4 regions of the Bacillus sp. 41-22 genome follow, and region 4 is predicted to be linked to each of the others. Evidence: riboswitches for the same ligand, from Rfam matches in the RefSeq annotation. Region 4 holds a riboswitch; each other region holds the start of a gene.
The links. Region 4 has a riboswitch for S-adenosylmethionine ahead of LCF45_RS03895 (sugar ABC transporter substrate-binding protein). Riboswitches for the same ligand answer to the same signal wherever they lie in the genome.
Positions count from the first base shown of each region.

Region 1: linked by a shared signal. The riboswitch ahead of LCF45_RS13140 (ECF-type riboflavin transporter substrate-binding protein) and the one ahead of LCF45_RS03895 (sugar ABC transporter substrate-binding protein) in region 4 are both predicted to bind S-adenosylmethionine.
Region 2: linked by a shared signal. The riboswitch ahead of LCF45_RS01100 (peptide ABC transporter substrate-binding protein) and the one ahead of LCF45_RS03895 (sugar ABC transporter substrate-binding protein) in region 4 are both predicted to bind S-adenosylmethionine.
Region 3: linked by a shared signal. The riboswitch ahead of LCF45_RS05090 (LLM class flavin-dependent oxidoreductase) and the one ahead of LCF45_RS03895 (sugar ABC transporter substrate-binding protein) in region 4 are both predicted to bind S-adenosylmethionine.

Region 1 covers NZ_CP084035.1:2,590,823-2,598,588, reverse strand. Annotated here, with positions in the region: gene LCF45_RS13160 (peptidoglycan D,D-transpeptidase FtsI family protein) at 1-789, shown strand, start outside; gene lepB (signal peptidase I) at 867-1,397, shown strand; gene LCF45_RS13150 (macrolide family glycosyltransferase) at 1,654-2,832, shown strand; gene LCF45_RS13145 (aspartate/glutamate racemase family protein) at 2,882-3,565, opposite strand; SAM riboswitch class I at 3,716-3,831, shown strand; gene LCF45_RS13140 (ECF-type riboflavin transporter substrate-binding protein) at 3,971-4,519, shown strand; gene LCF45_RS13135 (ABC transporter ATP-binding protein) at 4,530-6,230, shown strand; gene LCF45_RS13130 (energy-coupling factor transporter transmembrane component T family protein) at 6,223-7,023, shown strand; gene LCF45_RS13125 (YjcZ family sporulation protein) at 7,159-7,257, shown strand; gene LCF45_RS13120 (sensor histidine kinase) at 7,357-7,766, opposite strand, start outside.
Region 2 covers NZ_CP084035.1:187,690-195,455, reverse strand. Annotated here, with positions in the region: gene LCF45_RS01120 (GRP family sugar transporter) at 1-6, shown strand, start outside; gene pnuC (nicotinamide riboside transporter PnuC) at 74-724, opposite strand; gene proC (pyrroline-5-carboxylate reductase) at 921-1,724, shown strand; gene LCF45_RS01105 (aldo/keto reductase) at 1,726-2,559, shown strand; SAM riboswitch class I at 2,713-2,817, shown strand; gene LCF45_RS01100 (peptide ABC transporter substrate-binding protein) at 2,953-4,593, shown strand; gene LCF45_RS01095 (peptide ABC transporter substrate-binding protein) at 5,099-6,739, shown strand; gene LCF45_RS01090 (hypothetical protein) at 6,787-7,059, opposite strand; gene LCF45_RS01085 (hypothetical protein) at 7,046-7,237, opposite strand; gene LCF45_RS01080 (helix-turn-helix transcriptional regulator) at 7,256-7,766, opposite strand, start outside.
Region 3 covers NZ_CP084035.1:1,002,019-1,009,784, reverse strand. Annotated here, with positions in the region: gene LCF45_RS05100 (immune inhibitor A domain-containing protein) at 1-505, opposite strand, end outside; gene LCF45_RS05095 (ATP-grasp domain-containing protein) at 788-1,744, opposite strand; gene LCF45_RS05090 (LLM class flavin-dependent oxidoreductase) at 1,737-2,795, opposite strand; SAM riboswitch class I at 2,878-2,983, opposite strand; gene LCF45_RS05085 (hypothetical protein) at 3,240-3,446, shown strand; gene LCF45_RS05080 (DUF4352 domain-containing protein) at 3,652-4,203, shown strand; gene dhaK (dihydroxyacetone kinase subunit DhaK) at 4,259-6,010, opposite strand; gene dhaS (dihydroxyacetone kinase transcriptional activator DhaS) at 6,189-6,755, shown strand; gene dhaQ (DhaKLM operon coactivator DhaQ) at 6,775-7,766, shown strand, end outside.
Region 4 covers NZ_CP084035.1:761,144-768,909, reverse strand. Annotated here, with positions in the region: gene LCF45_RS03925 (glycoside hydrolase family 32 protein) at 1-24, shown strand, start outside; gene LCF45_RS03920 (carbohydrate kinase family protein) at 21-962, shown strand; gene LCF45_RS03915 (hypothetical protein) at 975-1,226, opposite strand; gene LCF45_RS03910 (L,D-transpeptidase) at 1,390-2,151, opposite strand; gene LCF45_RS03905 (SDR family oxidoreductase) at 2,373-3,239, opposite strand; gene LCF45_RS03900 (NCS2 family permease) at 3,464-4,765, shown strand; SAM riboswitch class I at 4,858-4,963, shown strand; gene LCF45_RS03895 (sugar ABC transporter substrate-binding protein) at 5,051-6,163, shown strand; gene LCF45_RS03890 (sugar ABC transporter ATP-binding protein) at 6,160-7,647, shown strand; gene LCF45_RS03885 (ABC transporter permease) at 7,631-7,766, shown strand, end outside.

The DNA.
Region 1 (7,766 bases), 1.8 Mb from region 4:
GTTTCCTCTAACGTTTATATGTTTAACACAGCATTAAAAATTGCTGGTGTGGATTATGTAAAGAACAGTTCACTAGATATTAAACAAGAATACTTTGATAAGATGAGATATTATTTCAGACAATTTGGTTTAGGTGTTCCAACAGGCATTGATTTACCGAATGAAACAGCGGGGCAAATTGGGAGAAAAGATAATCAGCCAGGTTTCTTATTAGACTTTTCCATTGGCCAGTATGATACGTATACACCACTTCAGCTTGCACAATATATTTCAACTATTGCAAATGGCGGGTATCGTATGAAACCACAAATTCTTCAAGAAATTAGAGAACAAACCGTTCAAAAAGATGAGGTCGGTAAAGTAGTACAATCAATAGAACCCGTTGTTTTAAATAGAATTGATATGAAAGAAGAATATATCAATCAAGTAAAAGAAGGCTTTAAGAAAGTATTCCAAGAAGGGGATGGAACGGGAGTAAAGGCGTTCAAAAAAGCACCCTATAAACCAGCTGGAAAAACAGGAACTGCACAGACTGTATACGGTGGAGAAAGTGATATTGGGAGAAATGAGAAAGGCGATCGTAGAGAATGCTATAATTTAACATTAGCAGGATATGCGCCATATGACGATCCAGAAGTAGCATTTTCTGTTGTTGTGCCATGGGTTATAAATGATAAATCAGGTATTAACTCTGATATTGGAAAAGATGTTTTAGATGCTTATTTTGATTTGAAAAATAAGCGATTAACTGGCGAAGCACCAAAAATAGATGACTCTAAAGAGAATTAAAATATACGAAACGTCTCTAGCAATTATATGAACTAGAGACGTTTTTTACATACGAATAGATTAGAAATGAGGTATCTATGAAGCAATTGATTCTAAAAGATTGGAGAAAAATATGTAGCTATATTTTAATTATAATAGGAATTATTTTTATTAATAAGTTATTTTTATTTTGTATGGTAGAAGGAATTTCGATGCAACCTACTTTGAATGAGAATAATCGCATACTAGTTAATAGGGCTAGCATCTATTTTTCTTCTTTTCATCATGGTGATGTTGTAATAATAAAAAAAGAAGACTCGCCTACATACTACGTGAAACGAATTATTGGATTACCAGGGAATAACATACAATTAAGAGACGATGAGGTATATATTAACGGTAAAAAGCGTGATGAGTCGTATATACAGTTAGATATGTCACAAGTATCAAATCGTTTTTCAAACTGTAGAGAAATGAAAGTTCCCACGCATAAATTATTTGTGTTAGGTGATAATCGAAATCATAGTAAAGATAGTAGGAATACGCTTGGACTAATTGATGAGTCAAATATAATAGGTAAAGTGAAAATGGTATATTATCCATTTGATCAAATAAAATGGATAAAATAATTCTATTAGATTTGCACGTTTTATAAAATAAATCATATATTGATAGCATAGGACAAGCAGAAAAGCTTATCCTAACCTCACAGAACACTCCTTATCACAGTTAGGCATCTACATTTTATGTAGATGCCTTTTTCAATGTCTGATAATTATTTATCAACCTAAAGTAGTAAGTATATTGGGACTATTAAGGGAAGGTTGCTTGTAATAATAACAGTACGATTAATAAGAAGATTGAATTGTAAGGAGTGAGAAATAAGTGATGAATATTTTAATAGTTAATTTCCCTGCAGAGGGACATGTAAATCCTACATTAAGTTTAGTAAAGGCCTTTACTGAAAGAGGTGATAACGTACACTATATTACAACGGAAAGCTTTAAGGAAAGGCTTGAAGTTTTGGGAGCCATTGTACATACTCATCCGGATTTATTAAAGGAGATTTCTATTGATAATGAAACTTCATATGGATTAAAATCTTTCTTTCATGTACATGTTCAAACTTCTTTATACATATTAGAAATTACGAAACGATTATGTAAAAGCATTAATTTTGATTTCGTAGTTTATGATATATTTGGTGCTGGAGAGTTAGTAAAGGAATATTTACAAGTTCCAGGCATAGTTTCCTCTCCTATATTTTTAATTCCACCAGTATTATTGGAAACCTTGCCTTTTCATCCAAATGCAGAAATACAATTCCAACCCGATGAACTCTCTGAAAAGTTACTGTATCAAATGGAACATGAATTTGGAGTAAAGCCCAAAAATAATCTTCAATTTATGCATAATAAGGGAGATATTAGTCTCGTGTATACAAGTCGTTATTTTCAACCTAATAGCGATTCGTTCGGAGAAAACAATGTTTTTATTGGACCGAGTATTATAAAGCGCAAAACAAATGTAAAGTTTCCACTTGAATTGCTTTCAAAAAAGAAAGTTATTTATATTTCAATGGGAACACTTCTCGAAGGGCTCGAACCATTTTTTAATACTTGTATTGATGCTTTTTCAAATTTCGAAGGGATTGTAGTAATGGCGATTGGTGATAGAAATGATATTTCAAAAATTAAGCAAGCGCCAGACAACTTTATTATAACCCCTTACGTACCTCAATCAGAAATATTAAGTGAAGCAGATGTTTTTATTACACATGGTGGAATGAATAGTGTGCACGATGCAATCCATTATAATGTCCCATTTGTGATAATACCGCATGATAAAGATCAACCTATGATAGCGCAAAGATTAACTGAGCTTGAGGCAGCACATAGATTATTGAAAGAGCATGTTAATGTGCAAACTTTAAAAAAGGCGGTAACAGACGTTCTTTCAAATGAAAAGTATAAACATGGCATTCGAAAACTGAATGAAAGTTTTTTAGAGTGTGGTGGTTCCAAAAGAGCCATTGCAGTTATTGATGCTCTTTTAAATAAATAGTTCGGATAATATAAAAGCATAGAGGCTCTACCTGTATGCTTTTATATTATTATCCAGCAAATTGTACAGCAGTATTCGCATGTAAATAAGCAGTATCAAAAACAGGAACAGATAGATCATTTTGGGAAATGAGCAAAGGAATTTCCGTACAGCCAAGTAGAATTCCTTCAGCCCCATTATTAATTAATGAATTGGTAATTTGTATTAGTTTTTCTTTTGATGTTTCTGAAATAATTCCTCTACTTAATTCATTTAATATGACGTGATGGATAAAAGTTCTTTCTTCGTCATTTGGGATAATTGTCTCAATGTTATATTTTGCTAGTCGTGATGTATAAAAATCTTCTTCCATTGTTTGTTTCGTTCCTAATAATCCGATCCGTTTTATATTCTGTTCTACCATTTCTTTAGCACTTACATCACCGATATGAAGAAGTGGGATTGATATTGCTTGTTCTACTTCCTCAGCAAATAGATGTACAGTATTAGAACACATTAGTAAACATTCAGCTCCAGAGTGTTCTACTTTTTTTGCTACTGCGACTAATTCATTTTTCACTTCTTCATATTGATGATTTTGTAATAATGTAGTTACTTCACCAAAGTCCATACTATATAAAACAAGCTTCGCATTTTGATCATATTGAGAGAGAGTTAGTGTATTAATATGTTTATAATATAACGATGTTGATTCCCAACTTAGTCCGCCAATTAAGCCAATTACTTTCATCATGCATTCCTCCCGTAACAATTTTGAATTTATTATTTCATAATTCCGATAAGAATACAATGATTTAGTTGAACTATTTATCGAAAAATAAAAATAGTAAGAAAAGTATTGAAATTATTTATTGTTAGTGCCATAATACAGATTACAAATACATACTTATCCAGAGAGGTAGAGGGAACGGCCCTATGAAACCTCAGCAACCCCTATGTAATTACATAGGAAGGTGCTAATTCCGCAGAGGACACTATGTGTCTTTTGAAAGATAAGGGGATTCTTGTACGTGAAAGAAAATGACCTCTTATTAAAGAGGTCATTTTTTGTTGTATAGAAAGGAAGTGTCGATGCATAATTCATTTTCAAAATAAATATAGAGTATTAAAAGTTGAATAATACGAGAGGGGAATTGTAATGAATAAATTAACGACAAAGCTAGTAGTAGCTATTGGAATTGGAGCAGCTTTATACGGGGTATTAGGGCTTTGGGGATTTTCTATCGCACCGAATACATTTATTAAACCCGCATTGGCTATTTTAACAGTTTTTGGAGCGTTATTTGGCCCGGTAGCAGGGCTTTTAATAGGACTCATCGGTCATACCGTTACAGATACGATCGCTGGTTGGGGTATTTGGTGGGGATGGGTTATTAGTTCAGGTATTATTGGTTTTGCAATGGGACTCATACAAAAAAGATTTGGTTTTAGTGTAAAACATGGAACGTATAATAACCGTGATATTTCTTATTTTGCAATTGCAGGGTTAATTGGTATTGTCATAGCTATTATATTTGCTGGAGCATTCGATATTATTGTGATGGGAGAACCGTTTGACAAAATAGTTATACAAGTACTAGGCGCAACAATCGCAGACGTTATCGTATTTTTAGTTCTTGGCTTACCAATCACGATCGGCTTAGCGAAATCAAATAAGAAACATACACATTTAAAAATTGAAAAGTAGGGATGAATACATGCAACCAATTATTTCTTTTGAACAATTTACCTTTCAATATAGGCATGCTACGCAGCCTACTTTGAAAGATATTACATTTCAAATATATCCTGGGGAAAAGGTACTTATCGCTGGACGAAGTGGTTCAGGTAAGTCAACATTAGCTCATTGTATAAATGGGCTAATCCCATTTTCTTACGAAGGGATAAGTACCGGTAACATTTTAATAGCTGGAAAGGATCCGAGAAAAGGTAGTGTTTTTGAACAGAGTAAACACGTAGGGACAATATTACAAGATCAAGATGCACAATTTATAGGCCTTACTGTCGAAGAGGATGTAGCATTTGCATTAGAAAACGATTGTGTAAATCAAATAGAAATGAGAAAGATTGTTACGGATTCTTTAAAAAAGGTAAGCATGCAGGACTTTCATACACAAAGTCCGCATGAATTATCAGGAGGTCAAAAACAGACAGTCTCTCTTGCAGGTCTGCTAACGACGAATGCAGATATATTATTATTTGATGAACCGTTAGCTAATTTGGATCCTGCATGTAGTTTGAATACAATAGAACTCATTAAAAATATACATGAGAAATATAATAAAACAATTGTAATTATTGAACATCGAATAGAAGAAATTTTAAACCTTGATTTAGATAAAATTATTTTAATAGATGAGGGAGAAGTTATTGCCGTTGGTTCACCGGATAGTATTTTAAATTCTGATATATTACCAAATATCGGACTAAGAGAACCTATTTATATAGAGGCGCTAAAGAAATTAAATTTTGATAGTAATAATGTTAAGGTATTTCCAATTGAAAATCTTCGTAATGCAGGCGTTCATAGCCTATTAAAGAACTGGATGCATAAGCAAGTTTCATCAAAAAACAAATATATTAAAAAAGTTTTATGCAAGATAGAAAATTTATCATTTACGTACAATAACAAACATACAGCCTTAGAAGATATCAACCTTTCAATAGGAGAGGGAGAAATAATAGCCTTATTGGGTCATAATGGAGCAGGGAAATCGACATTAGCTCATACTCTTATAGGAATAAATAAAACAAAGAATGGGAGAATAACATTCGATGGAGAAAATATAAATTGTTGGTCTATTCGTAAACGCGGGGAAGTTATTTCTTACGTTATGCAAAACCCAAATCAAATGATTACACAGCCTACTGTTTTAGAAGAGGTTTCATATTCATTACAATTAAAAAAGGTTTCTAAAGATGAGATTGAGACAAGAGTCGAAAAAGCTTTAAGAATTTGTGGATTATATCCATTTCGTAACTGGCCAATTCAGGCATTAAGCTATGGACAAAAAAAGAGGCTTACTATTGCATCTGTACTTATAACAAACCCAAAACTTATTGTATTAGATGAGCCGACAGCTGGACAAGATTATTACCATTACAAACAGTTTATGTCGTTTATTAGAAAACTGGCTGAAAGGGGCATATCCTTTATTATTATCACACACGATATGAATCTTGCTTTAGAATATGCAGATCGAGCGGTAGTTCTGCATGAAGGGAAAATTATTGCGGACAATACTGTATCTGCTGTTTTAGGGGATCAAGGAACGTTACAAAGAGCTAATCTACGGGAGATTTCATTAATAAAACTAGCTAAATTAAGCGGAATTCCAACTCCAGAAACATTTGTGAAACTTTATATTGAAGCTAATAGGAGGGAGGAATATGCATAATACGTATTTTTATCGTATGGATGGTGCAATTAAATTATCTTTATTTATATTTTGTATGACACTTACTTTTTTATTTTTTGATTTTCGTATATTGCTAATTTTATTTATTGTTGGATGTATCGGCCTTTTAATTGCAAAAATTCAATTGCGTAAAATTATAGTTATTTTCAGCGTTATATTTACATTTAGTTTATTAAATTCCGTTATGATTCTTTTCATTACGCCCACCCATGGATCGGAATTAACGGGATCGTATACCTCTTTTTTTTATATAGGTTATGCAACAATTACATATGAAACTTTATTTTATGCAGCTACACTTTCATTGAAATATTTTACGTTATTACCATTTACACTTCTTTTTATTTATACAACTCATCCAAGTGAATTTGTGAGCAGCTTAAATAAATTTGCTGTTCCTTATAAAATTACATATGCAATAAATATTGCACTACGTTATATACCAAGCATTCAATCTGAATATATAATCATTAGACACGCACAGGAAGCAAGAGGCGTACCTTTTGAAAAAGGAGAAGCGAGCTTGTGGATTCGTATGAAAAACCGTGTTTTAATTTTTTGGCCACTTATTATTCATTCATTAGAAAGGATTGATACTGTTTCAAATGCAATGGATTTAAGAGGTTTTGGAAAAAAGGATAAACGAACGTGGTACTATGCAAAAGACGCACAAAAGGAGGATTACATCACACTTTTTGTTGGTATTATCATTTTGATTATTGCAGTTTACTTAAAGCTGAATGTATTCCAAAGTTTCTGGTACCCATTTTAAAGCACTCTCAATAGAGTGCTTTTACTAATTTTTATGAAGACATGCTCAAAAAAAGGAGATACACATACTGTATAATACGAACCAGTTAAAATGATCAACTACCTATTAGTTTTCAAACCAAAAGGAGGAGAAAATATGAGTTTCGGTGGTTCTTGTGGTTTTGGTGGAGGTTTCGCTTTATTAGTTGTGTTATTTATTTTATTAATTATTGTTGGATGTAGCTGTTGGAGCTAAGGGTACTAATTTCTAATTAGTCTCTTCTAAATGTAAACTAAAAAAACATAGCAGATACTTTTTGTATCGAAATAAAAAAGGAGCCATTATGCTCCTTTTTTATTTATTATGCAACGTGCTCTCATTATTATATTTTGGGAATGTAATAGTTAAAGTAGTTCCTTTATTAACGATACTTCGGATTTTTAAACTGCCTCGCATCGTTTCAATAATTTTAACAGCAACCATCGTTCCTAAACCCGTACCTTTCGTTTTTGTACTAAAATATGGTTCGCCAAATCGATTAATTTGCTCTTGCGACATTCCAATTCCACTATCTTGAATCCGTATTATAACTTTATTATTACTAACAGATGCAGAAATAATAAGATCACCGCCACATGGCATTGCTTCTATACTGTTTTTTATTAAATTTAAAAAACATTGATGGAAGTGCTGTGTATTACCAATAATTGTTCCCTCTGAGAACTCTTTTGTAATATTAATATTATTCATGTTACAAAAAGGTA
Region 2 (7,766 bases), 570 kb from region 4:
GCATAAATTCACACTATATTTAACCCCCCTGAAACGTATATGCTTCAGGGGGGTTTTTGATTACAATTATTTTCTAAATATAATTATTTACACGTTCTCGCTCTTTATGGTTTTTCTTCCATTCTAGCAAGCCATCGATACATAAAAATAGATTAATAATAGCTAATACTAACATGACGTATAAGCCCGTTGAAATATAAATCACAATGCTAACTATGTTATACAAAATCCATAAATGCCAATTTTCTAAGATTTTTCGGCTCAGCATAAATTGAGCTACTAATCCTAATACAGCGTTTAAAGCATCTAAATATGGACTTGTCGATTCTAAATAACGGACTTGATAATATCCCCAACCAATCCAAGCAACTAAAATAAAAAGTATATAAATAATCCATCCTTTCAAATCTAAGCGAACTGTCGGCTTTACCTTCTCCTCTCCACTACGCGCAATCCAGTAATACCAACCGTACACATTAAATATAAATTGGAAGGCTGCTAATACTGCCATTGCGTATAAGCCTTGTGTAGTGAAAATATACAGAAATACCGCAACTGTAATCATCCCAAATAAAAAGTTTGATACCTTTTCCCTTGCAAGTAACCAAACATTAATAATCCCCATAACCGATGCGAAAATTTCAATATAACTTGATCGGATATAGAATCCAACTAATATGCAAATAATACTAGAAATGAGTAAAAAAAGTGGACTTCTAACCATATTTATCTCTCCCCAGATATGTAATAAACTCCCTATCAACAGTATAAGAAATAACTCTTATACTTACTATAAATTTTCTCCTGTAACCCCCCCCACTCATCTATTCCACTTACGATAAGCCATTTCTTTTTACAAAATTCTCTTAAAAATGGTATCGTTTTTTATAACATATTCTCATCAGAAAGGAATAAAGGATATGCCTAATAAACATCGAATTTTATTTATTGGTGCCGGTCGTATGGCAGAAGCTATATTTACTGGACTACTTACAACAAGTAAAGAATACATCGAAGAAATTATTGTTTCCAACCGAAGTAACATAGAAAAACTAACGCAATTACAAACTCAATATGATCTATCGATTACAACAGATTGGAAACAGCATATTAAATCTGTAGATACAATCGTTTTAGCAATGCCGCCTGTCGCACATGAACAGCTATTAGCGGATCTATCCCCTCTTCTAACTAATCAATTTGTCGTGACAGTTGCTGCCGGAATCGGACCATCTTATCTAGAAGAAAGACTTCCCCAAGGGACACCTGTTGCTTGGATTATGCCAAATACAGCTGCTGGGATTGGAAAGTCTATCTCCTTATATACGACGGGACATTCTGTAGATGAAACACATCAAGAAACGTTACAACTTCTTTTAAAAGGTATCGGTACCTCACAGTTTTGTACCGAAGAGGAAGTTCACCAACTTACCGCAGTTACTGGTAGTGCACCCGCTTTTCTCTATCACTTTGCTGAAGGTTTAATTGAAGCAACGAAAAGCTATGGGATTGATGAGGAAACAGCAAAACACCTTGTCATTCAAATGATTGCTGGCTCTGCCGCTATGCTCCAGCAAAATCAGGATCCAGCTATGCTCCGCGAACAAGTAACAACACCAGGAGGCTCAACGGCTGAAGGCTTAAAAGTTCTATATGAAAATAATTTTTCAGAAGTCATTCAACAAGCAGTTGAAGCGACCAATAAAAAAGCTAGGGGGAATTAATATGACTTTAACAAGTTTAAACGACTATACAACATTACATAACGGCGTGAAAATGCCTTGGTTCGGCTTGGGTGTTTTTAAAGTTGAAGATGGTACAGAAGTAATTGATTCTGTAAAAGCAGCTATAAAAAATGGATACCGTAGTATCGATACTGCTGCGATATATAAAAACGAAGAAGGCGTTGGACAGGCAATTCAAGAATCTGGTATTCCTCGTGAAGAGTTATTCATCACTTCAAAAGTGTGGAATAGTGATCAAGGTTACGAGTCAACACTACAAGCATTTGAAACTACATTAGAAAAATTAGGTCTGGAATATTTAGATCTATATTTAGTACATTGGCCTGTAAAAGGAAAATACACTGAATCATGGAAAGCTTTAGAGCAGCTTTATAAAGATGGTCGTGTTCGTGCTATCGGTGTGAGTAATTTCCATATTCACCATTTGCAAGACGTATTTGAAATTGCAGAAATTAAACCAATGGTTAACCAAGTGGAATACCACCCACGTTTAGCACAAGAAGAATTACATGCCTTCTGTAAAGAACATAACATCCAGCTTGAAGCTTGGTCACCATTAATGCAGGGGCAGCTACTTAATCACCCAACATTACAAGAAATCGCTACGAAATATAATAAATCGACTGCACAAGTTATTTTACGTTGGGATCTACAAAATGAAGTTGTAACAATCCCTAAGTCTATTAAAGAACACCGCATTATTGAAAATGCAAACATCTTTGACTTTGAATTAAGCTCGGATGATATGAAAGCAATTCAAGCTTTAAATGAAAATCATCGCGTTGGTCCAGATCCAGATAACTTTAACTTCTAGTAGGGAAACCACTGCCATATGCAGTGGTTTTTTTAAAAAAATAAAACTGAAAATTCAAACTATATCCCATTTGATTGACACTTCATTATCTAAGGTGTAAGATTTTGAATTATCAAAGAAACACAAAAATTAATAAAATTTATTTGTTTACTCATTGTATCAAGAGAGGTGGAGGGACTGGCCCTTTGAAACCTCGGCAGCAGGTTCATTTTGAATACTGTGCCACTTCCTGCAAGCTTTGTGCTTGAAAGATAGAATGAGGGACTTCGTTTATATACGGGTGCATAACTTGTACGTAAAAATCCCTCTTTCTCAATACGAAAAGAGGGATTTTTTGTTTTTCATTTCCCTCATCATCATCCAATCTTATTAACTATTTAGGAGGAAAATCAAATGAAAAAGAAGTTTGTACCCGGTATTGCATCAGTTGTAGGAGTAAGTATTTTATTATCTGGTTGCGGTAGTTATAAAAACGAAGCGAGCGGAGCAAATGCAAAAGATGAGGCACCTAGTAAGCAAGTTTTAAACTTATCTTCTCCTACTGAGATTCGAACAATGGATACGGCTCGTGCTACAGATACTGATTCTGGTCAAGTAATGAGAAACGTATTTGAAGGTTTATACAATCTTGGTGAAGGTAATAAACCTGTTCCTGGCGTTGCGAAATCTCATGAAGTAAGTGCTGATAAAACGAAATACACATTCCATTTACGAGATTCAAAATGGTCGAACGGCACACCTGTAACAGCGAAAGATTTTGTCTTCGCTTGGCAAAGAGCTGTCGATCCAGCAACAGCTTCTGAATATGCTTTTTTATTCCTGGATATTAAAAACGCTAAAAAAATTAATAGCAAAGAACTCCCATCCGATCAACTTGGTATAAAAGCAGTTGATGACCATACGTTTGAAGTAGAATTAGAGCGCCCTGTTCCGTATTTTATTAGCTTAACGGCGTTCCCAACATTTCTACCAATCAACGAGGAATTCTTTAAAGCACAAGGTGATAAGTACGCTTTAGAAGATAACAAAATCTTGTACAACGGAGCTTTTACACTAAGCGATTGGAAGCATGAACAAAGCTTTAAATTTAAGAAAAACCCTACCTATTGGGATAAAGATAATGTCAAACTCGAAGAAATCAATTTCAACGTTGTGAAAGAGAAATCAACAGAAGTAAATTTATTCGAATCCAAACAATTAGACCGTATAAAACTAACATCTGACTTCGTTGATAAATATAAAAAGGATGCTAACTTTAAAGAACGTCCGAACGTAGGGGTACAGTTTTTACGTATGAATCAGCAAAACAAAGTACTTCAAAACGTTTCTGCACGCCAAGCAATCGATCAAACAATTGATCGAAAATCTTTTGTAAATACGTTATTAAATGATGGCTCTACACCAACCTTTAGTCTCGTGCCGAAAAACTTTGCAAAAGGGCCTGATGGAAAAGACTTCCGTACTGCAAACGGCGATTTAACAAAAGTTGATACAACATCTGCACAAGAATTATGGAAGAAAGCAAAAAAAGAACTTGGTTCTGAAAAGATAACATTAGAATTATTAACAAGTGATGGTGACCTTGAGAAGAAAACTGGTGAGTTCCTAAAAGGACAACTAGAAAAGAATTTAGATGGCTTAACGGTAAATATAAAACCGCAACCACGTAAACAACAAGTTTCACTCTTATTAAAAGGTGACTACGAGATTGGAATTGACGGTTGGAGCCCTGACTTTGCTGATCCAATTACATTCCTTGAACTATTTACGACGAATAACCCTTACAATTTAGATCATTACTCTAATAAAGAGTTTGATGAGACAATTGAAAAAGTTAAAACTACTTTGGCTGGTGATGAAAAAGCTCGCTGGGAAGCGTTACTAGCATCAGAAAAAATCTTATTTAAGGACTCTGTTATCGCTCCTCTTTACCAAAAAGGAGAATCTTATTTAGAGCGTTCTTATGTGAAAGGCATTGTGCAAGTAGACTTTGCAGGTCAATTAAACTTCAAATGGGCAAAAATTGAAAAATAAAGTGAAACTTTAATCAGCCCTCACCAATCGGGCTTTTACGGGCAGTTGATCCCCCCTAACTTCTTTGCTTTCACTGAATTTTGAGGCGAGGATCTTACTGCCCGTTAATGCGGGATAAAATGCAACTTAGATCATCGTGTTCTCACCCACCCCCATTGTTTTTTTAGCAAAATATATTAAAAGCAGATTCCCTAATATGAGGAACTCTGCTTTTTCAATATATTATTCCAAGAAATTAACACTCCACTTTTTATTATTGACATATAGTTCTTTCCAGTGTTAATATTCTAAATAATCAAAGAAACAAAATATTTTATCATCAAAATGTAATGTCTACTAAGTTGAAACATATAACGATAGATTATAGCTCAACATGTATATACATATAGAATACCTGATTACCTATATACACATATTTATAATAGGTTTTCTCTCCTTCTATAGCTACACTTCAAGACATGGACATTATGACGTTACGAACAACACATTTAGGGAGGAAAGAACAATGAAGAAAAAAGTTGTACCTGTTGTTGCATCTGTTTTAGGGGCAAGTCTACTACTAACTGCTTGCGGGGGAAATAAAGATAATGCAGGCGGAGCAAAAGCGAACGATAAAGCACCTGATAAACAAGCGATTAACTTATCATTTGCTTCAGAAATTCCAACAATGGATGTTGCAAAAGCGACGGATGGGGAATCCATGAATGTAATGAGAAATGTTTTTGAAGGTTTATATGCTATAGGAGAAGATAATAAACCGATCCCTGGTGTTGCTGAATCGGTTGACATTAGTCCAGATAAAACAAAGTATACTTTCCATCTTCGTGATTCAAAATGGTCAAACGGTACTCCTGTTACAGCAAAAGATTTTATTTTCGCTTGGCAACGTGCCGTTAACCCTGAAACAGCTGCTGAATATGCATTCTTATTCTTTGATATAAAAAATGCGAAACAAATAAACCAAAAAGAAGTAGCAATCGATCAATTAGGCGTTAAAGCTCTTGACGATAAAACTTTAGAAGTACAACTGGACCGCCCTGTTCCCTACTTCTTAAGCTTAACGACATTTGCAACATTCTTACCAATCAATGAAGAGTATTTAAAATCTCAAGGCGATAAATACGGTTTAGAAACAAATCATTTAATTTACAATGGTGCTTTCACATTAGATAACTGGAAACATGAACAAAGCTTCCAATTGAAGAAGAACCCTAACTATTGGGATGCTAAAACTGTAAAACTAGAAGAAATCAACTTCAATGTCGTTAAAGATAAATCTACAGAAGTTAACTTATATGATTCAGGACAAATTGATCGTGTTGCTTTAACTGCGGAGTTTGTTGATAAGTATAAGAACGATTCCAACTTCAAGGAACGCGCTGAAGTCGGTATCCAATTCTTACGACTAAATCAGAAAAATGCAGTATTAAAAAATCAACATGCACGCCTCGCTATTAACGAAGCAATGAATAAAAAAGCGTACGTAGAAACAATTTTAAATAACGGTGCAATCCCAGCAGAAGGAATGGTTCCTGCGAAATTCGCAAAAAGTCCAGACGGTAATGACTTCCGTAAAGAAAATGGAAATCTAGTCAAAGATGATGTGAAATCTGCAAAAGAAAACTGGAAAAAAGCGAAACAAGAACTTGGTACTGACAAAGTAACAATTGAACTATTAACAAGCGATAATGCTTTAGCTAAAAAGACTGGCGAATATTTAAAAGGTGAATTAGAAAAGAATCTAGATGGATTAACAGTGACTTTAAAACCTCAACCACGTAAACAACAGTTAAAACTACTATTAAGTGGTGATTACGAAATCGGAATCGATGGCTGGGGCCCTGACTTCGCAGATCCTATTACATTCTTAGATCTATTCACAACAGATAGTGCTTATAACTTCGATAAATACTCTAACAAAGAGTACGACGAGCTTATTCGTAAAGTAAAAACTGATTTAGCTGGTGATGAAAAAGGTCGCTGGGAAGCAATGAAGCAAGCTGAAAAAATCTTATTACAAGATGGTGCTGTCGCTCCTTTATACCAACAAGGTCGCTCTTACTTACAACGCTCTTTCATTAAAGGACTTGTAACAACTGACTTCGGCGGTGAATTTAACTACAAGTGGACAGAAGTTGCAAAATAATAAACACTAGTAAAAAAGGTATCCCACGAAGGATACCTTTTTTTACTTTATGCTTCTTTAACTACAGAACTTCCCCTCTTTACTATCACTTTTATACCTATAGTGATTCCCGCTACCAATTGTGTAACTAGTATAATAAGTAATAATGAAATAATATTTTCCGCTAAATTAACTCCACCAAATATTATTGTGTAATAACCATTCGCTGCATATGTTGCGGGAAATAATCCCGAACGGCAAACCTGTTTTTCCAATGCAGTGATAAATACATATGTATTAATACTAAGAAGACTAAAAGGACGATTATCAACTCTCTTCATAGCTCTCTTTTTGTATTGAACCAAAACTCATCATAAATATAACCATAAATATCAAATATGTTCTCCACGTCAAAGAAGGTATATGCCCTGACCAAAGATAACTAATTAAATAGTTGATTCCCATAATACACGATGATACTACTAAACTAATACTTATCAATTTCACATATTTGAGCATATCTTTTCTCCTTACTTTTTAATTTTCTATTTCTTCAAATTGCAGATTCACCGGCTCTTCTAGGAGTGTTTCATAAAAATTTTCTGCCAAATCTGTTGAAGGAATTTTTTCATCCACTTCATCAAAACGAATACTATCTAGCCAGACACAGCCTTCTCCTGATAATAAAACACCAAATGCAATACCAAGTGCTTCTTCTTTTATATCTAGTACAACCGAGTATGATTGCCAGTTATTCGTATTTTTAATTGGACGATTTTGCATGTTATCCATAGCAATAGGCTCTGTATCTTTTCCGTCTACTCGCATCCACAATCCTGCCCAGTCTTTTACATTTTCACTCTTAATAAATGCTGTTAAACGCAACCTCTTACCTACATATTTATCCGCTCGGAACATTTGCATTAATGTTGAAAACCCTCCGTGTGTAACGTTCTCTTTTCCTTTTATATATGCAGATACTTTTCCTTGATGAACAACTTCGTAATCTAAACCCATCTCATATTCAGCAGGATGACTTCCACTTAAT
Region 3 (7,766 bases), 240 kb from region 4:
TAAATTCTACAAGTAAAACAAGTACTTTATCTTTTCGAACAGCACCGTTGTACTCTTCTTGCTTCGCTGGTGCAGTAGGTACTTTTCCATTTAATTTACTAGAATTCAATCCTGCACCTTGTCCAGCTACTGGCCCTACTGTTGGCTGCTGTGCCTGTTCATTTTCCTTCATTTTTGCATCTTTTACTTTTTTCATAAAATCAGAAGCTTCTTGCGTAAGACTATCTCCTGTCAAGATTTCTTTACCAGGGTTTTCCCCTTTCTTTTTCTCAACATATTTTTCGACAGCCTTTGACGTCTCAGCTTGTGATGCAGATTGATCAATTACACCCCGTTGTTTTAGTGCTTCCGCCAAACGCTCATCCGGTATTAAATGCTCATCTATTGGTAGAGATGGTGTTGGTGTATCAGCATACGCTGCATGACTTCCAAAAGCAAAACTACTACTTAGTACTGCTGCTGTTGCTAAAACTGATAATGGTTTTAACTTCTTATTCTTTTTCAATGCATTTCCTCCCCAGTGTCTGCGAATTATCGTTTTTTTTGCCGATAGCAACATAATATTCTCTTTATAGAGAATATTCAATGTTTTTCAACAATTAAATGTTGAGAAATATTTTTTTGTGCAGGGTGGGATACGTAGGATAAAAAATACAACATAAAAACTGATACTTTTCTTGCTGGTGCAAAAACTCTAAAAACCTTGTAAGTACGCTCTTAAACTTGGACATACTGATACTATTAATTTAGCAAAGGTTTGCACCAGAACCTTATTTTTTAATCAACATTATTTAACTGACTCTACTTGTTTTTCTAATTTTATTCCAAGGAATTTAGCAAGCTCAAGCATACCAAATTGATTAGCTACAGACTCTGCGTCAGAATTATAGTTTGTGTTTGTATTAATATCATACGTATAAATTGTTCCATCCGAACTGCGAATAAATTCAATACCAGCGACAGTAATTTCATTTTCTTTCAAAAATTCTTTGTATTGTTCAATAATTGGCTCTTGGAAGTCCGATATAATTTCAAATTTTGTTGACGACTCTTTCTTACTCTCTTCTCCTACTGGGCAAAAAGCATCGTGAATAGAGCAAGCATCTGCTGGACAAAGCTCAAATCCTTCTGATGTATCTACTTTAACTGCATATACAAACTGACCGCCTACAAACTCACAACGTGTAATATATGGTTCTGGCGCTTCAATATATTGCTGGATTAAAGTAATTCCATCAATGGGTTCTTCAAATGTCGGACCATCCAAATATTGTTCTAAAGTATCAATAGAATGAAAAAGTTGAACACCAAGGCCTTTACCTGCACGGTTATGTTTTGTAATGAATGGCACTTCCCCTAACTCCTTTGCTGCTTTTACTATATTATCACGGCCAACAGCACCAATTGTTTTCGGCACTTGTATCCCAAAATTTCTTAATGCTGCATATTGATTCAATTTACTTACTTCAAGGCGTAATGCACGAGACCCATTAAATACTGTTCGTCCGTATCCCTCTAGCCAAGCAAGAACTCCTTCAGTCAACTCAGGTGCATATCGATGCCCTCTCGTATGTGAAGAAGCACTCATACGGCTATAAAAAACACCTTGGGGAGGTTCTTTTTCTAACGAAAGTGTTCCTTCATTTAAAAACCATTCCTCATAAGGTAACTCCAGTTCTTCCAATCTTTTCACCAAATGATCCGTCCATTCCTTATTCTCATGTAATATGTAAATTTTACTCATTTGTAATCAATTCCTTTCTTTTTGCTTCAACTAATGGCATCACTTTTTCAGAAAATCGTTTCATCTCTTCAAGCTGTGGAGAAAATTGTAAAAGTAATAACGTAACACCCACTTTTTCAAAAGCAAGTATCCTTTCTGCAATTTGTTCTGGTGTTCCGATTAAATTAGGACGTAATCCACGATTAGATACGGAATAATCATTGAGCTTCACTTGCTGTTCCAAATGCGACTTACTAATAAAATCTTGGTAACCCGCATAACCTAAAGCATCGTCTTTCACATCCGTTATACGTCTCCATTCTTCTAATGCCTCTTCTTCTGTATCACGACAAATGACGTAAGCCGCGAGCCCGAATGACTGCAATGGCTCCTCTGTAACTTTCTTTCTACGATTCTTCATATCTTCTATTTTCACAAATACTTCTTCCACTGTTCCCCCATGCATTACATATGCATCCGCGTGATTTACAATGACCTCTTTTCCTCTCTCACTCTCACCACCTGCATAAAGCTTAATTCCTTGTTTCTGCACAGGTTTTGGACTTAAATGTGTATGATGAAGCTCATAAAAGTTCCCTTTATAAGAAAACTCTTCTTCTTTCCAAAGCTCTTTCAAAACTGTTACAAATTCCTCTGTGCGATCATACCGTTCATCATGTGCGGTAAATACCCCGCCGTACTGCTTCGCTTCTTCTTCCCACCATGCTGAAACTACATTTAATGTAAAACGGCCATTACTTAATTGATCGATATTTGCTGCCATTTTCGCTGTAACTGCTGGATTGTGGAAGCCAGGTCTTACAGCTGTCATAATCTCTAATCGATCCGTTACCGCAGCAAGTGCTGCCGCAGTTGTCCACGCTTCTAAACTTGGTGCTGAAACACCTTTTATATCATTTAAATTTAATTCTGCTATAAGTGTTGTTGAAAAACCTAATTGTTCTGCCGCTTGCGCTGTTTGTTTTGCATACTCAAACGTAGGCGGCATAGATTCATCATCTACATTTCGAAGCCATCCCCCAAAAATCGGCAACCAAAAACCATACTCCACTACCTATTCCCCCTTTATCTTTTAACCATAAAAAAAGCTACTCTTAACGAAATAAGAGTAGCCTTCTTGACTAAATGAACCGCCCTTATCTTTCAGGTGTTTTTCACCTGCAGGATTTGGCACCTTTCGTCTAAAACGAGGTTGCCGAAGTTTCATAGGGCCCGTCCCTCCACTTCTCAACATAAGAATTGTTTGATTTCCATTTATTATAATCATCAGAATAATAAAAATCAATCGTTTAATACTTATTTTTCCGATAAACATTAAATGATATATGAAACATCATATTGTTATAGAGATTTATAGGGTATTATGTTGTTTTACTTGCGGATATATAAAGGGCTATGTTGTATCATGTCGAAAACATCATTTATAACCAAGTTGCTTTACTTCTATCTTAAAAACACAGAAAAATAAATATCAATCAAATGAGGTGTTAGTAACATGAAAAATAAACGATGCGAGAATTGTGGTTCTACTACATTTAAAGAAGGAAGGATTGGATCTGCTTATCATGCATATGTTTGTGAGGATGAATCTAGTAGATTCTTTTCAGGAGGGAAACGTTCCAAACTATTAACCACATTTTGTTTAGAGTGCGGTGAGGTGCAATCATTTAGAGTTGAAAAACCGGAGATATTTAAAGAATAAAATAATACTAATTACATATTTACAGTAGGAATGATAACAACGGACGATTTCGCTACAACTAGAGTAAATACACCAATCATATTAATAAAAAACAAGAATAAGGTGTCTAAAGGACCCCCTATTTTGAGCCAATAATGAGACATTATGTTAATCTTATATGTATAGTTGCACAAAATTGAGAAACTTAAGGAGACAGATCAATTTTATGAGAAAATCATTCATATTACTTACTTTAATTCTAGTATTAGTCAGTGTTACGGCTGCTTGTACACAAGATAAAAAAGATAGTGCCGTTGAAAATGGTCCAATAGAAGAACCAACCGCAAAAAATGAAAATGAAGAATTAATAAATTTTGAAGAAAAAGAAGATATGAGCCGCTTGGAACAAGGTATTTTATTAGTTGGTGAGAGTGTTAAAGGAGGCTATTACTTGGCCACCGTTCAAAGTGCATATTTAAATGCTAACAACGATTCCGTCGTTGTTAATGTCTCTGTAAAAAATGTACGAGGTCAAACGATTGGACTATCAGAATTAAAATATAACCTAAAAGATGAAAAAGACGGAAAGGCCTATGAAGGCAAGGTGCTTGACCAAAACCCTTCTGATATACAAGTTAAACCAAATGAAACAGTAGAATTGAAAATAGCTTTTGAAGTACCAAGTACCACAGATGAATATATGTTCTATATTGAAAGCTCTTTAGACCCTCTAGAAACAAACTGGAAAATTGATAAGCTGCAATCACAAAAAAACTAAATCTAAAATACAATATAAAAGTCCCTCTACCTAAGGCAGAGGGACTTTCTAATTACTATCTCAAACTACCCGCAATCTCCGTAAAGATAACTCCAAGTGCATGTGCACCTGCATCTGGATAGCCTAAGCTTCTTTCACCAACTGTACCAGCGCGACCCATACGAGCTACGATTTCTTTCGTATACTCTGCTCCTTTAACCGCTGCTTCTGCTCCTTTTTCAAAGGCAGTTTTCACGTCTACTTCGTTTGAAGCGCTAGCTAACCAAGAATCTACACATGGAGCAAGTGCATCAACAAGCGTTTTATCACCAACTACCGCTCCTCTACCGAATGATCTTTCACCGATAGATTGTATGCCTTGAAGTGCTGCTTGCAGCATTTCAGCGAACTCTTTAGCTGTTAGCTCACGTTTTTCGCCTGCCGCTTTACTAGCTGCGCGGAATGCTCCGCCCCAAATTGGACCAGAAGCGCCGCCGCAATGTTCCATAATAATCATTGAACAACCGTCAAGGAATGATCCAATCGTTACATTCTCTTGTCCTAAAATAGAATGCCACTCACGCTTTAATTGCTTAAATCCTTTTGCAACACTCATTCCGAAGTCGCCGTCACCTGCATGTGTATCTAACTCACAGAACGGTACTTCATTTTTAATAATAATGTCACTCATTTTATCAACGAGATAGATCATGTTATTTAATGTAATGACATTATTTTTAATAACAGCGTGCTCTTCCGCTGTTTCTATTTCGAAGGAAACTTCCTTCTCTTCTACATCTTCAAGCACATTCACGTACTCTACACTTTCAACTGGTCCATCTACTTTAAACGCTGGTGTATTACACTCTTTCGATAACAACGTTTTTAGCTCGTCATCTAACTTCATCACTGTTAAAGACATACCAGCCATATCGATACTCGTCATATAATTACCGACGAATACTCTATTAATTTTAATGTTTCTATCAGCTAATTCTCTCGTAACTGCATTGTTAAATAGGTAAAGTTCTTGCAGTGGTGTTCCGCCAAAACCATTTACTAGAAGCGCGATTTCCTCACCATCTTTTACTCCTAAATCTTTTATTAAATCATTTGTCATACGGTTAGCTAATTCATCTGCTGACAGCGTTTTTTCACGTTTAATACCTGGTTCACCGTGAATACCTACGCCGTATTCCATTTCATCTTCTTCAAGTGTAAAAGTAGGTGATCCGCTCGCTGGAACTGTACAAGAAGTTAATGCTAAACCGATTGTACGCACGTTAGCCGCTGCTTTTTCCGCTACAGCTTTCACCGCTCCTAAATCCATTCCTGCTTCCGCTGCTGCGCCGGCAATTTTATGCACTAAAATAACTCCCGCAACACCGCGGCGTCCTACTGTATACAGGCTATCTTCTACCGCAATATCATCGTCTACTTTTACGTAGTCGACTTCAATTCCATCTTCAGTCGCTAAATGTGCACCGTTTTTGAAATTCATAATATCGCCGCTATAATTTTTAATAATTAATAATGTACCTTTTTTACTAGCTGTTTCTTTAATTGCTTGATAGACCTGAATTTGCGAAGGAGAAGCAAACACATCTCCGCACACTGCCGCATCTAACATTCCTTTTCCGACTAACCCTGCATGCGCTGGCTCATGACCACTACCGCCACCGCTAATTAACGTTACTTTATTTTCATTCATTTCTTTCTTCTTAATAACTTTATATTTTTTCAAAAGCTCAAGCTCTGGATGAGCCATAACCATTCCGTTACACATTTCCATTACTAATGTTTCTGGTTTGTTTATAATCTTTTTCATTGTAGTTCTCCCTCAATTCCTTTAATATATTGTGATATATTTGAAATCTTCTTCTTACTACTCATGTTAAAATGAAAGCGTTTTATAGTAAACGGACAAAATGGACAATCTGTCTAAAGACACCGCTCTCATTTGTAGGTAGGATTTTCATATTACTAACATTCTAGGGATGATTCAGATGACCTCTTCTATAATTTCTAAAAAGATAATCGCGAATTCATTGAAGTATTTAATGGAAACAGAGTCGTTTCATAAAATATCAGTGAGCGATATTATGTTACACTGTCAAATGCGTAGACAAACTTTTTATTATCATTTTAAAGATAAATTCGAACTATTAAGCTGGATTTATAAAGAAGAAACGAAAGAAAATATTATAGACTTTCTTGATTATGAAACATGGGAAAACATTTTCGATTTATTATTTGATTACTTTTATGAAAATCAAAAATTTTACCGAAATGCCTTTAAAGTCATTGAGCAAAATTCGTTTAATCACTATTTATTTGAGCATACGAAAAACTTATATATGAAGATTATTGATGAACTATCCATGAGCTGTAGATTCAGCCTTTCGAATGAGACAAAAAATACGATTGCCTCTTTTTATAGTCACGGCTTCGTTGGGACGATAAAAGATTGGATTGAAAGCAAATGTGAAGTAGATCCATCCATTATGTCTTCTCTCATGAAAAATATGATAAACAATCAATTACTACTATTACTCGAGCAATCAGCAAAGTAATTAAAGGGTGGCAAAAGCAATGAAAAAGATTATGAATGATGTAGAAAATATTGTTCAAGATATGCTGCATGGCTTTTATTTTGAACATAACGAAAAAGTAAATTACGACGAAACACATAACATCATTTATGTAAAAGATATCGCAGAAATGAAACAAAATGTCGCCATTATAAGCGGCGGTGGTAGCGGACACGAACCAGCCGATATTGGCTATGTAGGAAAAGGTATGCTTACAGCGGCAGTAAACGGCAGTATCTTCACTCCCCCTACAGTGGAACAAATTGTGGCGGCAACTCGCTTAATGCCAAAAGATAAAAGTATTTTATTCATCATAAAAAACTTTAAAGATGACGTAGAAAACTTTTTAGCGGCAGAACAAATCGCAAAAGAAGAAGGAAGACAAATTGACCACATCATCGTAAATGACGACGTTTCAATTGAAGATGATGCTTCTTTTAACAAAAGAAGACGCGGCGTCGCTGGTACTGTTTTCATTCAAAAAATAGTAGGCGCGGCCGCTGAGAGCGGTCATTCTTTAGAAGAACTAACAGCACTTGGCCAATCTGTCATCCAAAACTTACACACATTAGGAGTCGCCCTTTCACCTGCAAACGATCCAGTACAAGGAAAAGCTTCATTCACATTAAACGACGATGAAGTCTTTTACGGCGTTGGTATTCATGGCGAAAAAGGTTACCGCAAAGAAGCACTATCCTCTTCTGAAATATTAGCGATTGAACTTATGAACAAACTAAAAAGCATTTATCGCTGGAGAAAAGGTGACAACTTTGCCATCCTCATTAACGGACTCGGTGCGACACCATTAATGGAACAATACATTTTCGCAAACGATATTCGCCGTTTATGTGAGCTGGAAGGCTTACATGTGAAGCTCGTAAAGGTTGGTACCCTTCTCACTTCTTTAGATATGAAAGGTGTTTCGCTCAGTTTGCTTAAAATAGAAGATTCGGATTGGGTGAAGTGGTTGAAGGCGGATGTTAGAGCGAGTGG
Region 4 (7,766 bases):
AAACTTAAAAGAGGGATTATATGAGAAATGTTTTTTGTATAGGTGAATTATTAATTGATTTCGTTTGCCGAAACTCCAATGTTTCTTTAGTAGATGGTACTGATTTCGAAAAGAAAGCTGGTGGAGCTCCCGCTAACGTTGCCGCTGCTATTACAAAATTAGATGGACATGCTACATTTATGGGGCAAGTAGGAAATGATCCATTTGGTGATTTTCTAGAACAAACTTTACAACGTGCTCATGTTGACACTTCAATGCTCATAAAAGATAAACAAACAACGCTTGCTTTCGTATCTATCGATAAAGATGGTGAACGTGATTTTATTTTTATGCGTGGGGCTGATGGTCAATACACCTTTAATAAAATTAATTTAGCAAAAATAAAAAGTAATGATCTAATACATTTCGGTTCGGCAACTGCCTTATTATCAAGTCCATTAAAAGAAACATACTTTCAACTATTACAATATGCAAAAGACAATAATCACTTTATTTCTTTTGATCCAAATTATCGAGATGCACTTATTACAGATGTAGAACAATTTTCTCAAGATTGCCTATCCTTTATAAAACACGCACATTTCGTAAAAGTAAGCCAAGAAGAAGCAACGATGCTTTCTAAAGAAACTAATCTACAACAATCAGCACTAAAATTATTAAATTACGGGGCTAAAGTTGTAGCTATCACACTTGGAAAAGACGGTACTCTTCTCGCGACAAAAGAAGCTCAAATCATTGTACCTTCTATTTCAATTAAACAAGTAGATACAACTGGTGCTGGTGATGCTTTCGTCGGAGCGATGTTGTATCAAATTTCTAAAAATGAACAAACGCTTCCTCAAAAATTCACAGATTTAGCCGAGTTTGTCTCTTTTGCAAATAAAGTAGGTGCCATAACATGTACAAACTACGGAGCAATCGCTTCACTTCCATCATTGGCAGAGGTAAAAGCATACGATTAGTCGTATGCTTTTTTACATTCCTTTCCAAACATCATGCATCATAAAAAAGTACAAAATAACGAGAAGGACCGTCCCGCATAAAGTAATGCGCCGATATACACTCTTCTCCCCTTCCCTCGCTTTAACAAATGCCCAAATAAATCCAACGAACAATATTAAATCAATATATGGAACATAAAAGGAGAAGACGAGTAACGCATATAAATACACGATAAATAAACAAGTCGTGATTAAGAAAATTTTAAATGCAAATTCACTTTTCATAATGTGACCGCCCCCCAGTCTGTACTGTATTATATTCAGCAAAACATAATAGTTGCTGTTTCAATTTTTTTATCTCACTATTTACAGGCGCGCGATTGGTATGAAATCATTAAAACCAACTAAACTTCATCACAAATAAGCTACCGCCTATACACGGTAGCTATTATGGAACATTATATTTCTTTTTATATATGTTACTTAAAATCGAATAAGGTAATTGCTCATAACGAATTTTTTCTCCCGTTACATCTACAATATACAAATTGTTTCCTATATAATAGGTTCCATCTTTTCGTTTTGAATACACTGTATATTTTTCATTTGGCAATACCGTTTTTACTTTCGTCAATTGTCCATTTGGTTCTTGCCAATATATATTTACACGATCTACTAACGTAAGCATTCCAATTTGTTCTTCTTCTACTTTACGACCATTCCAACTCACAACCCGATAACCAAGCTTATACGCTTCATATTCGGGACTCGTATGAAAACGAGAAATAATTACTTTCGTCTGTAATTGTACCCGGTCGTATAACCATTGTATGTCCCGATCGTGCATGCGAATACAACCATTCGACTCCCTGCTTCCAATCGTCCATTCCCGATTTGTTCCATGAATTGCATATTCCTTTTTATCTAGACCTAACCACCTCGTACCGAGAGGGTTATTCGGAGCACCCCCAGCTATTTTTTTACGATGGTATTCTTTATTTTTATATTTAGTTATAATACAAAAATTACCCTCAGGCGTCGGGGTCCTGTCTTTTCCTGTCGTTATCGGAAATGTCTTAGTATAGTTTCCATCTTCAAAAAAAGACAGCTGATTCGTCGTAAGGTTAACTAATATTAAATGATCTGTATTAGCAAAAACGCTAGCTGGCAGGCAGAAAAATAGGATTACGATAAACCATACTTTCTTCATCTAAATCCTCCCTAGCACTAACATCATAATAAAGTGAAACTTTACTCGTTGGGGGATTTTGTCCATCCCCACTGAGGATTAGCCTTCACCAATCGAGCATTTACGGACATTTATCTCCCACCTAACTTCCTTGTATTCACCGAATTGTTAGGTAGGAGTCTTACTGCCCGCAAATAGCGGGATAAATACAATTAACTTTACTTTGCTCTTATAAATGAAAACTATCCATTCACAATTACTCCACCATTTACATGCATCATCTGTCCCGTTACATATGCCGAATCACTAGACGCTAAATATACATATGCAGGCGCTAATTCATACGGCTGACCAGGCCTTTGCATAGGAACATTACTCCCAAACTGTGATACTTTTTTCTCATCAAAACTGGATGGAATAAGCGGTGTCCAAATTGGGCCTGGTGCAACACCATTTACACGAATTCCCTTTTGTACTAACGACTGAGATAGCGATCTTGTAAAAGCGACAATCGCTCCTTTCGTTGCAGAATAATCAATCAACGTTTCATTTCCTTCATACGCAACGATAGATGCCGTGTTTATAATTACATCCCCTTGCTTTAAATGAGAGAGGGCTGCTTTTGTAACATGAAAATAAGAAAAAATATTAATACGGAACGTTTTTTCTAGCTGTTCCGCTGTAATATACTCTAGTCCTTGCTGCGGATATTGCTGTGCGACGTTATTCACAAGAACATTTAGCCCCCCTAGCTGCTGGGCGGTCTCTTCTACAATCTCTTTACAATGTTGTTCATTACTCAAATCTCCCGGCAATAATACACAATTCACGCCTTCTTTTTCCACAAGTTGTTTCGTCTCAGTTGCATCTTCGTCCTCATCTAAATAAGCAATCGCAATATTTGCTCCCTCTTTTGCAAAAGCGATAGAAACAGCTCTTCCAATCCCGCTATCTCCTCCTGTAATTAATACATTCTTTCCTTTTAACTTTTCACTTCCTTTATAATTTGGATCTTCAAACTTTGGAAGAGGATTCATTAACGATTCAATACCAGGTTGTTTATTTTGATGTTGTGCTGGCATTGTTAAAAAGTTTTTTTGCTGCGGCATAACTTCCTTCAACTCCTTTCCCCTTATAATGCGCACAATAAAAAAAACTACTTACACATTAAAGAACCGCAATGCACACACAGTTTTACGATTAATATTCGAATTTACGACATAAAATATGAGTTGTTCTAAAGTTTTTATGCAAAACTATTGCAAAATAGTTAAAAAACGAATATTATATATAACTGTTGTGAAAATTATTCGTAAAAAGAAAGGATGTTTATATGTTTAACCTTTCAAAACATAAAACTTCTATTAAAACTGAAATTATGGCAGGTATTATTACCTTTTTAACAATGGCATATATCATTGTCGTAAACCCTGTCATCCTTGGGGATGCAGGTGTTCCGTTTGAACAAGCATTTACAGCTACAATTATCGCTGCTGTTGTCGGAACATTATTTATGGCGATCTTTACTAATTTACCAATCGCAATTGCACCAGGTATGGGATTAAATGCTTACTTCTCTTATTCTGTTGTAAAAGCCCATGAAGGCATGACTTTCGCAATTGCATTCTCTGCTGTATTCGTAGCAGGTATGATTTTAATTTTGTTATCATTCACATCTTTCCGTACGAAATTAATGGAAGTAATTCCTGAGAACTTAAAACATGCACTTACTGCTGGTATCGGTCTTTTTATTGCTTTTATCGGTTTGCGCTTAACGGGAATTGTTACAAAAAATGATGCAAACTTAGTTGGGCTTGGCGATCTTCACTCTGCTCCAGTTCTACTAGCATTAGCTGGCCTTGGAATTACAATTATCCTTATGTCTTTAAATATAAACGGGGCACTATTTATCGGAATGTTATTAACTGGTATTATCGCTTACTTCACAGGTCAATTAACATTCTCAAGCGGCGTTACATCAATGCCTGGATTACCAGAAGGAATTATCGTTTCAAATCCAATTACTGCTGTATCTGATGTAATTAACTACGGATTATACGGCGTTGTCTTCTCATTCTTCCTTGTTACACTATTTGATACAACAGGTACACTACTTGGCGTTGCACAACAAGGTGGATTTATGAAAGATGGAAAGCTTCCAAAAGCAGGACGAGCTCTTCTATCTGACTCATTCTCAGCAACAATTGGAGCTATGTTCGGAACAACACCATCAACAGCTTACATTGAATCATCTGCTGGTGTTGCAGCTGGTGGTCGTACTGGTTTAACAACTGTTACAGTAGCTGTTCTATTTGCATTAGCAGCATTCTTCGGACCGTTAGTGAGCGCTGTTTCTGGCGTTTCAGCTATTACAGCACCATCACTAATTATCGTTGGTAGTCTTATGATGGGCTCAGTTCGCCACATCGATTGGGATACATTCGATGAAGCATTCCCAGCATTTTTAGTAATCTTAAGCATGCCACTTACATCAAGTATCTCAACAGGTATTGCACTTGGATTTATTTCATACCCACTTATGAAAGTGGCAAAAGGACAATTCCGTGCTGTTCACCCACTTGTGTATTTATTCGGGATCTTGTTCGCTTATCAATTAGTTTTCTTACCACATTAAAATCCCTCGTTGTGAGGGATTTTTTATTTACAAAAAAACATTTGACAACAGCATACACTTATGGAATAATTCGAAATAGTTAAATATTCGATGTCTTATCAAGAGCAGGTGGAGGGATGAGCCCTACGAAGCCCGGCAACCGACCCATTTATGGGCACGGTGCTAATTCTTACAACACATTGTGTTGAAAGATAAGAGTAATATGATAAGACGTCTTTTCTATATGAAAAGACGTTTTTATTTTCACTCCCTCCTCTCTTTTCTTAATTTAGGAGGGATTTTTTTATGAAAAAATTATGTTCCACCGTACTCATTATTCTCTTACTCGCATTAACAGCTTGCACAAATGAACAAGATGCTATCTCTTCACAAAAGCAACAAACGGTGAAGAAAGAAACTACTACAGCAGCAAATCATTTACAAACAGAAATTCCAAGCCAAGTAAAAAAGCCATTAAAAATCGCATTAATTATGCAAATGTCCATCGGAACTTTTTCCTCTCAATATATTGAGGGTGTCAAAAAACAAGTCGAGCTATTCGGCGGCAGTGTGCAAGTCTACAATTCTGATAATGATTTAGCAAAAATGGCAGCAAATCTAGATACTGCTATTAATTCAAAAGTTGATGGTATTTTAATTGATCACGGTCGCTCTGAAGCACTAAAACCCGGAGTAGAAAAAGCATTACAAGCGAATATTCCTGTAGTTGCATTTGATAACGACCTACGCTTACCAGGCGTAACGATTATTGATCAAGATGACTATAGTCTTGCATGGAAATCATTAAAAACGTTAGCGGAAGATCTGAATGGACAAGGGAATATCGCCGTCGTATGGGTTGGCGGATTTGCTCCAATGGAACGTCGCAATGTTATCATTGATGCTTTTTATAAACGTTATCCAAATATAAAAGAAGTTGCACGCTTTGGTACCGCTAGTAATAACACACCACTTGATACGCAAACACAAGTAGAGGCTTTACTAAAAAAATATCCGAAAAAAGGTGATTTACAAGCTATTTTCGCTTCGTGGGATGAGTTTGCTAAGGGGGCCGTCAAAGCACTCGAACAAGCTGGTCGTACAGATATAAAAGTATACAGCATTGACTTAAGTAATGAAGATTTACAACTCATGCAAAAAGAAAATTCACCTTGGACTGCTACGGCTGCAACCGATCCAGCTGAAGTCGGTAAAGTTCAAGTGCGTTTCTTATACAAGAAAATCGCTGGTGAACAAACGCCAGATATTTATTCACTAGAACCTTATTTAGTAAAGAAAAATAGTTTGCCACAAGAAAATATAACGATGGATCAATTATCAAAACATATAAACGGTTGGGGAGACTCGAAAGATGCATATTCACCTTGGATGAAAAAATTAGAGAAGGAGAAAAAATGATGACATTCTCTCTTCAAAACATTACACATTCTTATCACATCTCTACCCCTGTACTAGAAAATGTTTCTATTAACATACAAAAAGGAAAAGTTCACGCTTTACTAGGAATGAATGGTGCAGGAAAAAGTACTTTACTAAAAATAGCAACTGGTGAAATTCAACCAGTTGCTGGGAATATAAAAATTGATAATCAGTCTATTTCCTTTACTTCACCACGCGATGCAAAAAAACATGGTATTTCTTTCGTAACACAAGAAGTGGATCACGGACTTATTCCTGGATTATCTGTATTAGAAAATGTACTAATCGATCATTTAGCAATGCAAAATAAAGTACTATTTTCAAAGTCAAAATTAGTCTCACTCGCTAAACAACATTTGCAAACTGTACAGGCTGATTTAAATGTTTCGGAAGATGTTTCAAACTGCTCATTACATGAAAAACAATTACTTCTTATCGCAAGAGCTTTATCCAACAATACAAATTATCTTTTATTAGATGAGCCTACTTCTTCTCTTGGACCGAAAGAAGTTGAAACCTTCGGGCAACTATTAAAAGATTTAACATTGAAAGGAATTGGCATCATCTTAATTTCTCATCGTTTATCAGAGATTCGAAATTTCGCGGATGATGTAACCGTATTACATAACGGTAAAGTTGCACTTTCTGAAGCGATCACAAAGGTTACAGATCAACAAATTGTGGAAGCGATGACTGGAAAACAACTTACACTTCCTATTAATACAGCGCCAAAACGAGGGAGCGAAGAATTATTTAAAGTACAAGAACTTCCATTACACAAAGACCATTCTCCCCTTTCTCTCACCGTACGGAAAGGTGAAACTGTTGTGATATACGGATTAATTGGCAGTGGCAAAACAACACTTGCTGAAACGTTATTTGGTACTCGTCATACTTATCACGCAGAAATAGATGGTCAAACAATAACAATTAAAACACCGCGAGATGCGATTAAAGCAAAGATCGCACTTGTACCAGAGGAAAGAAGAAAACAAGGCGTATTTCTTTCGGAAGATATTATAAGCCACACTAATTTACACCAATCAGGTTGGAGACGAAAGCAAACCGAAGTAAATAATGCTACTACAGCAATTTCTTCTTTCAGCATTTCACCCAATGACCCAAAAGCATTTATTCATTCACTTAGCGGTGGAAACCAGCAAAAAGTCTCCATTGCAAAGTGGCATGGATTCAAACCGAATCTATTTCTTTTGGACGAGCCAACTAAAGGTGTAGACATAGCTGCAAAACAAGACATTTTTCAATTCATTCGTAACATTACTGAAAACGGAAGTTCCGTAATTTACTTCACAGGAGAACAAGATGAAGCACTACATATCGCTGATCGCATTCTTATACTCGCAAACGGAGAATTTGTAGGTGAATACTTACCAGACGAACTATCTCCTGAACAGCTTTTACATTTATCTGAAGGGAGTTATTCCATTGAATCTCGTTCATAAAACAAAAACTAAGAAACTATATTTACCTACTCATCTTTTTTATCAATTTAGTACGATTGCTATCATTATAGGTGTTACAATTTTCTTCTCTATCGTCAACGATTCTTTTTTAACATACA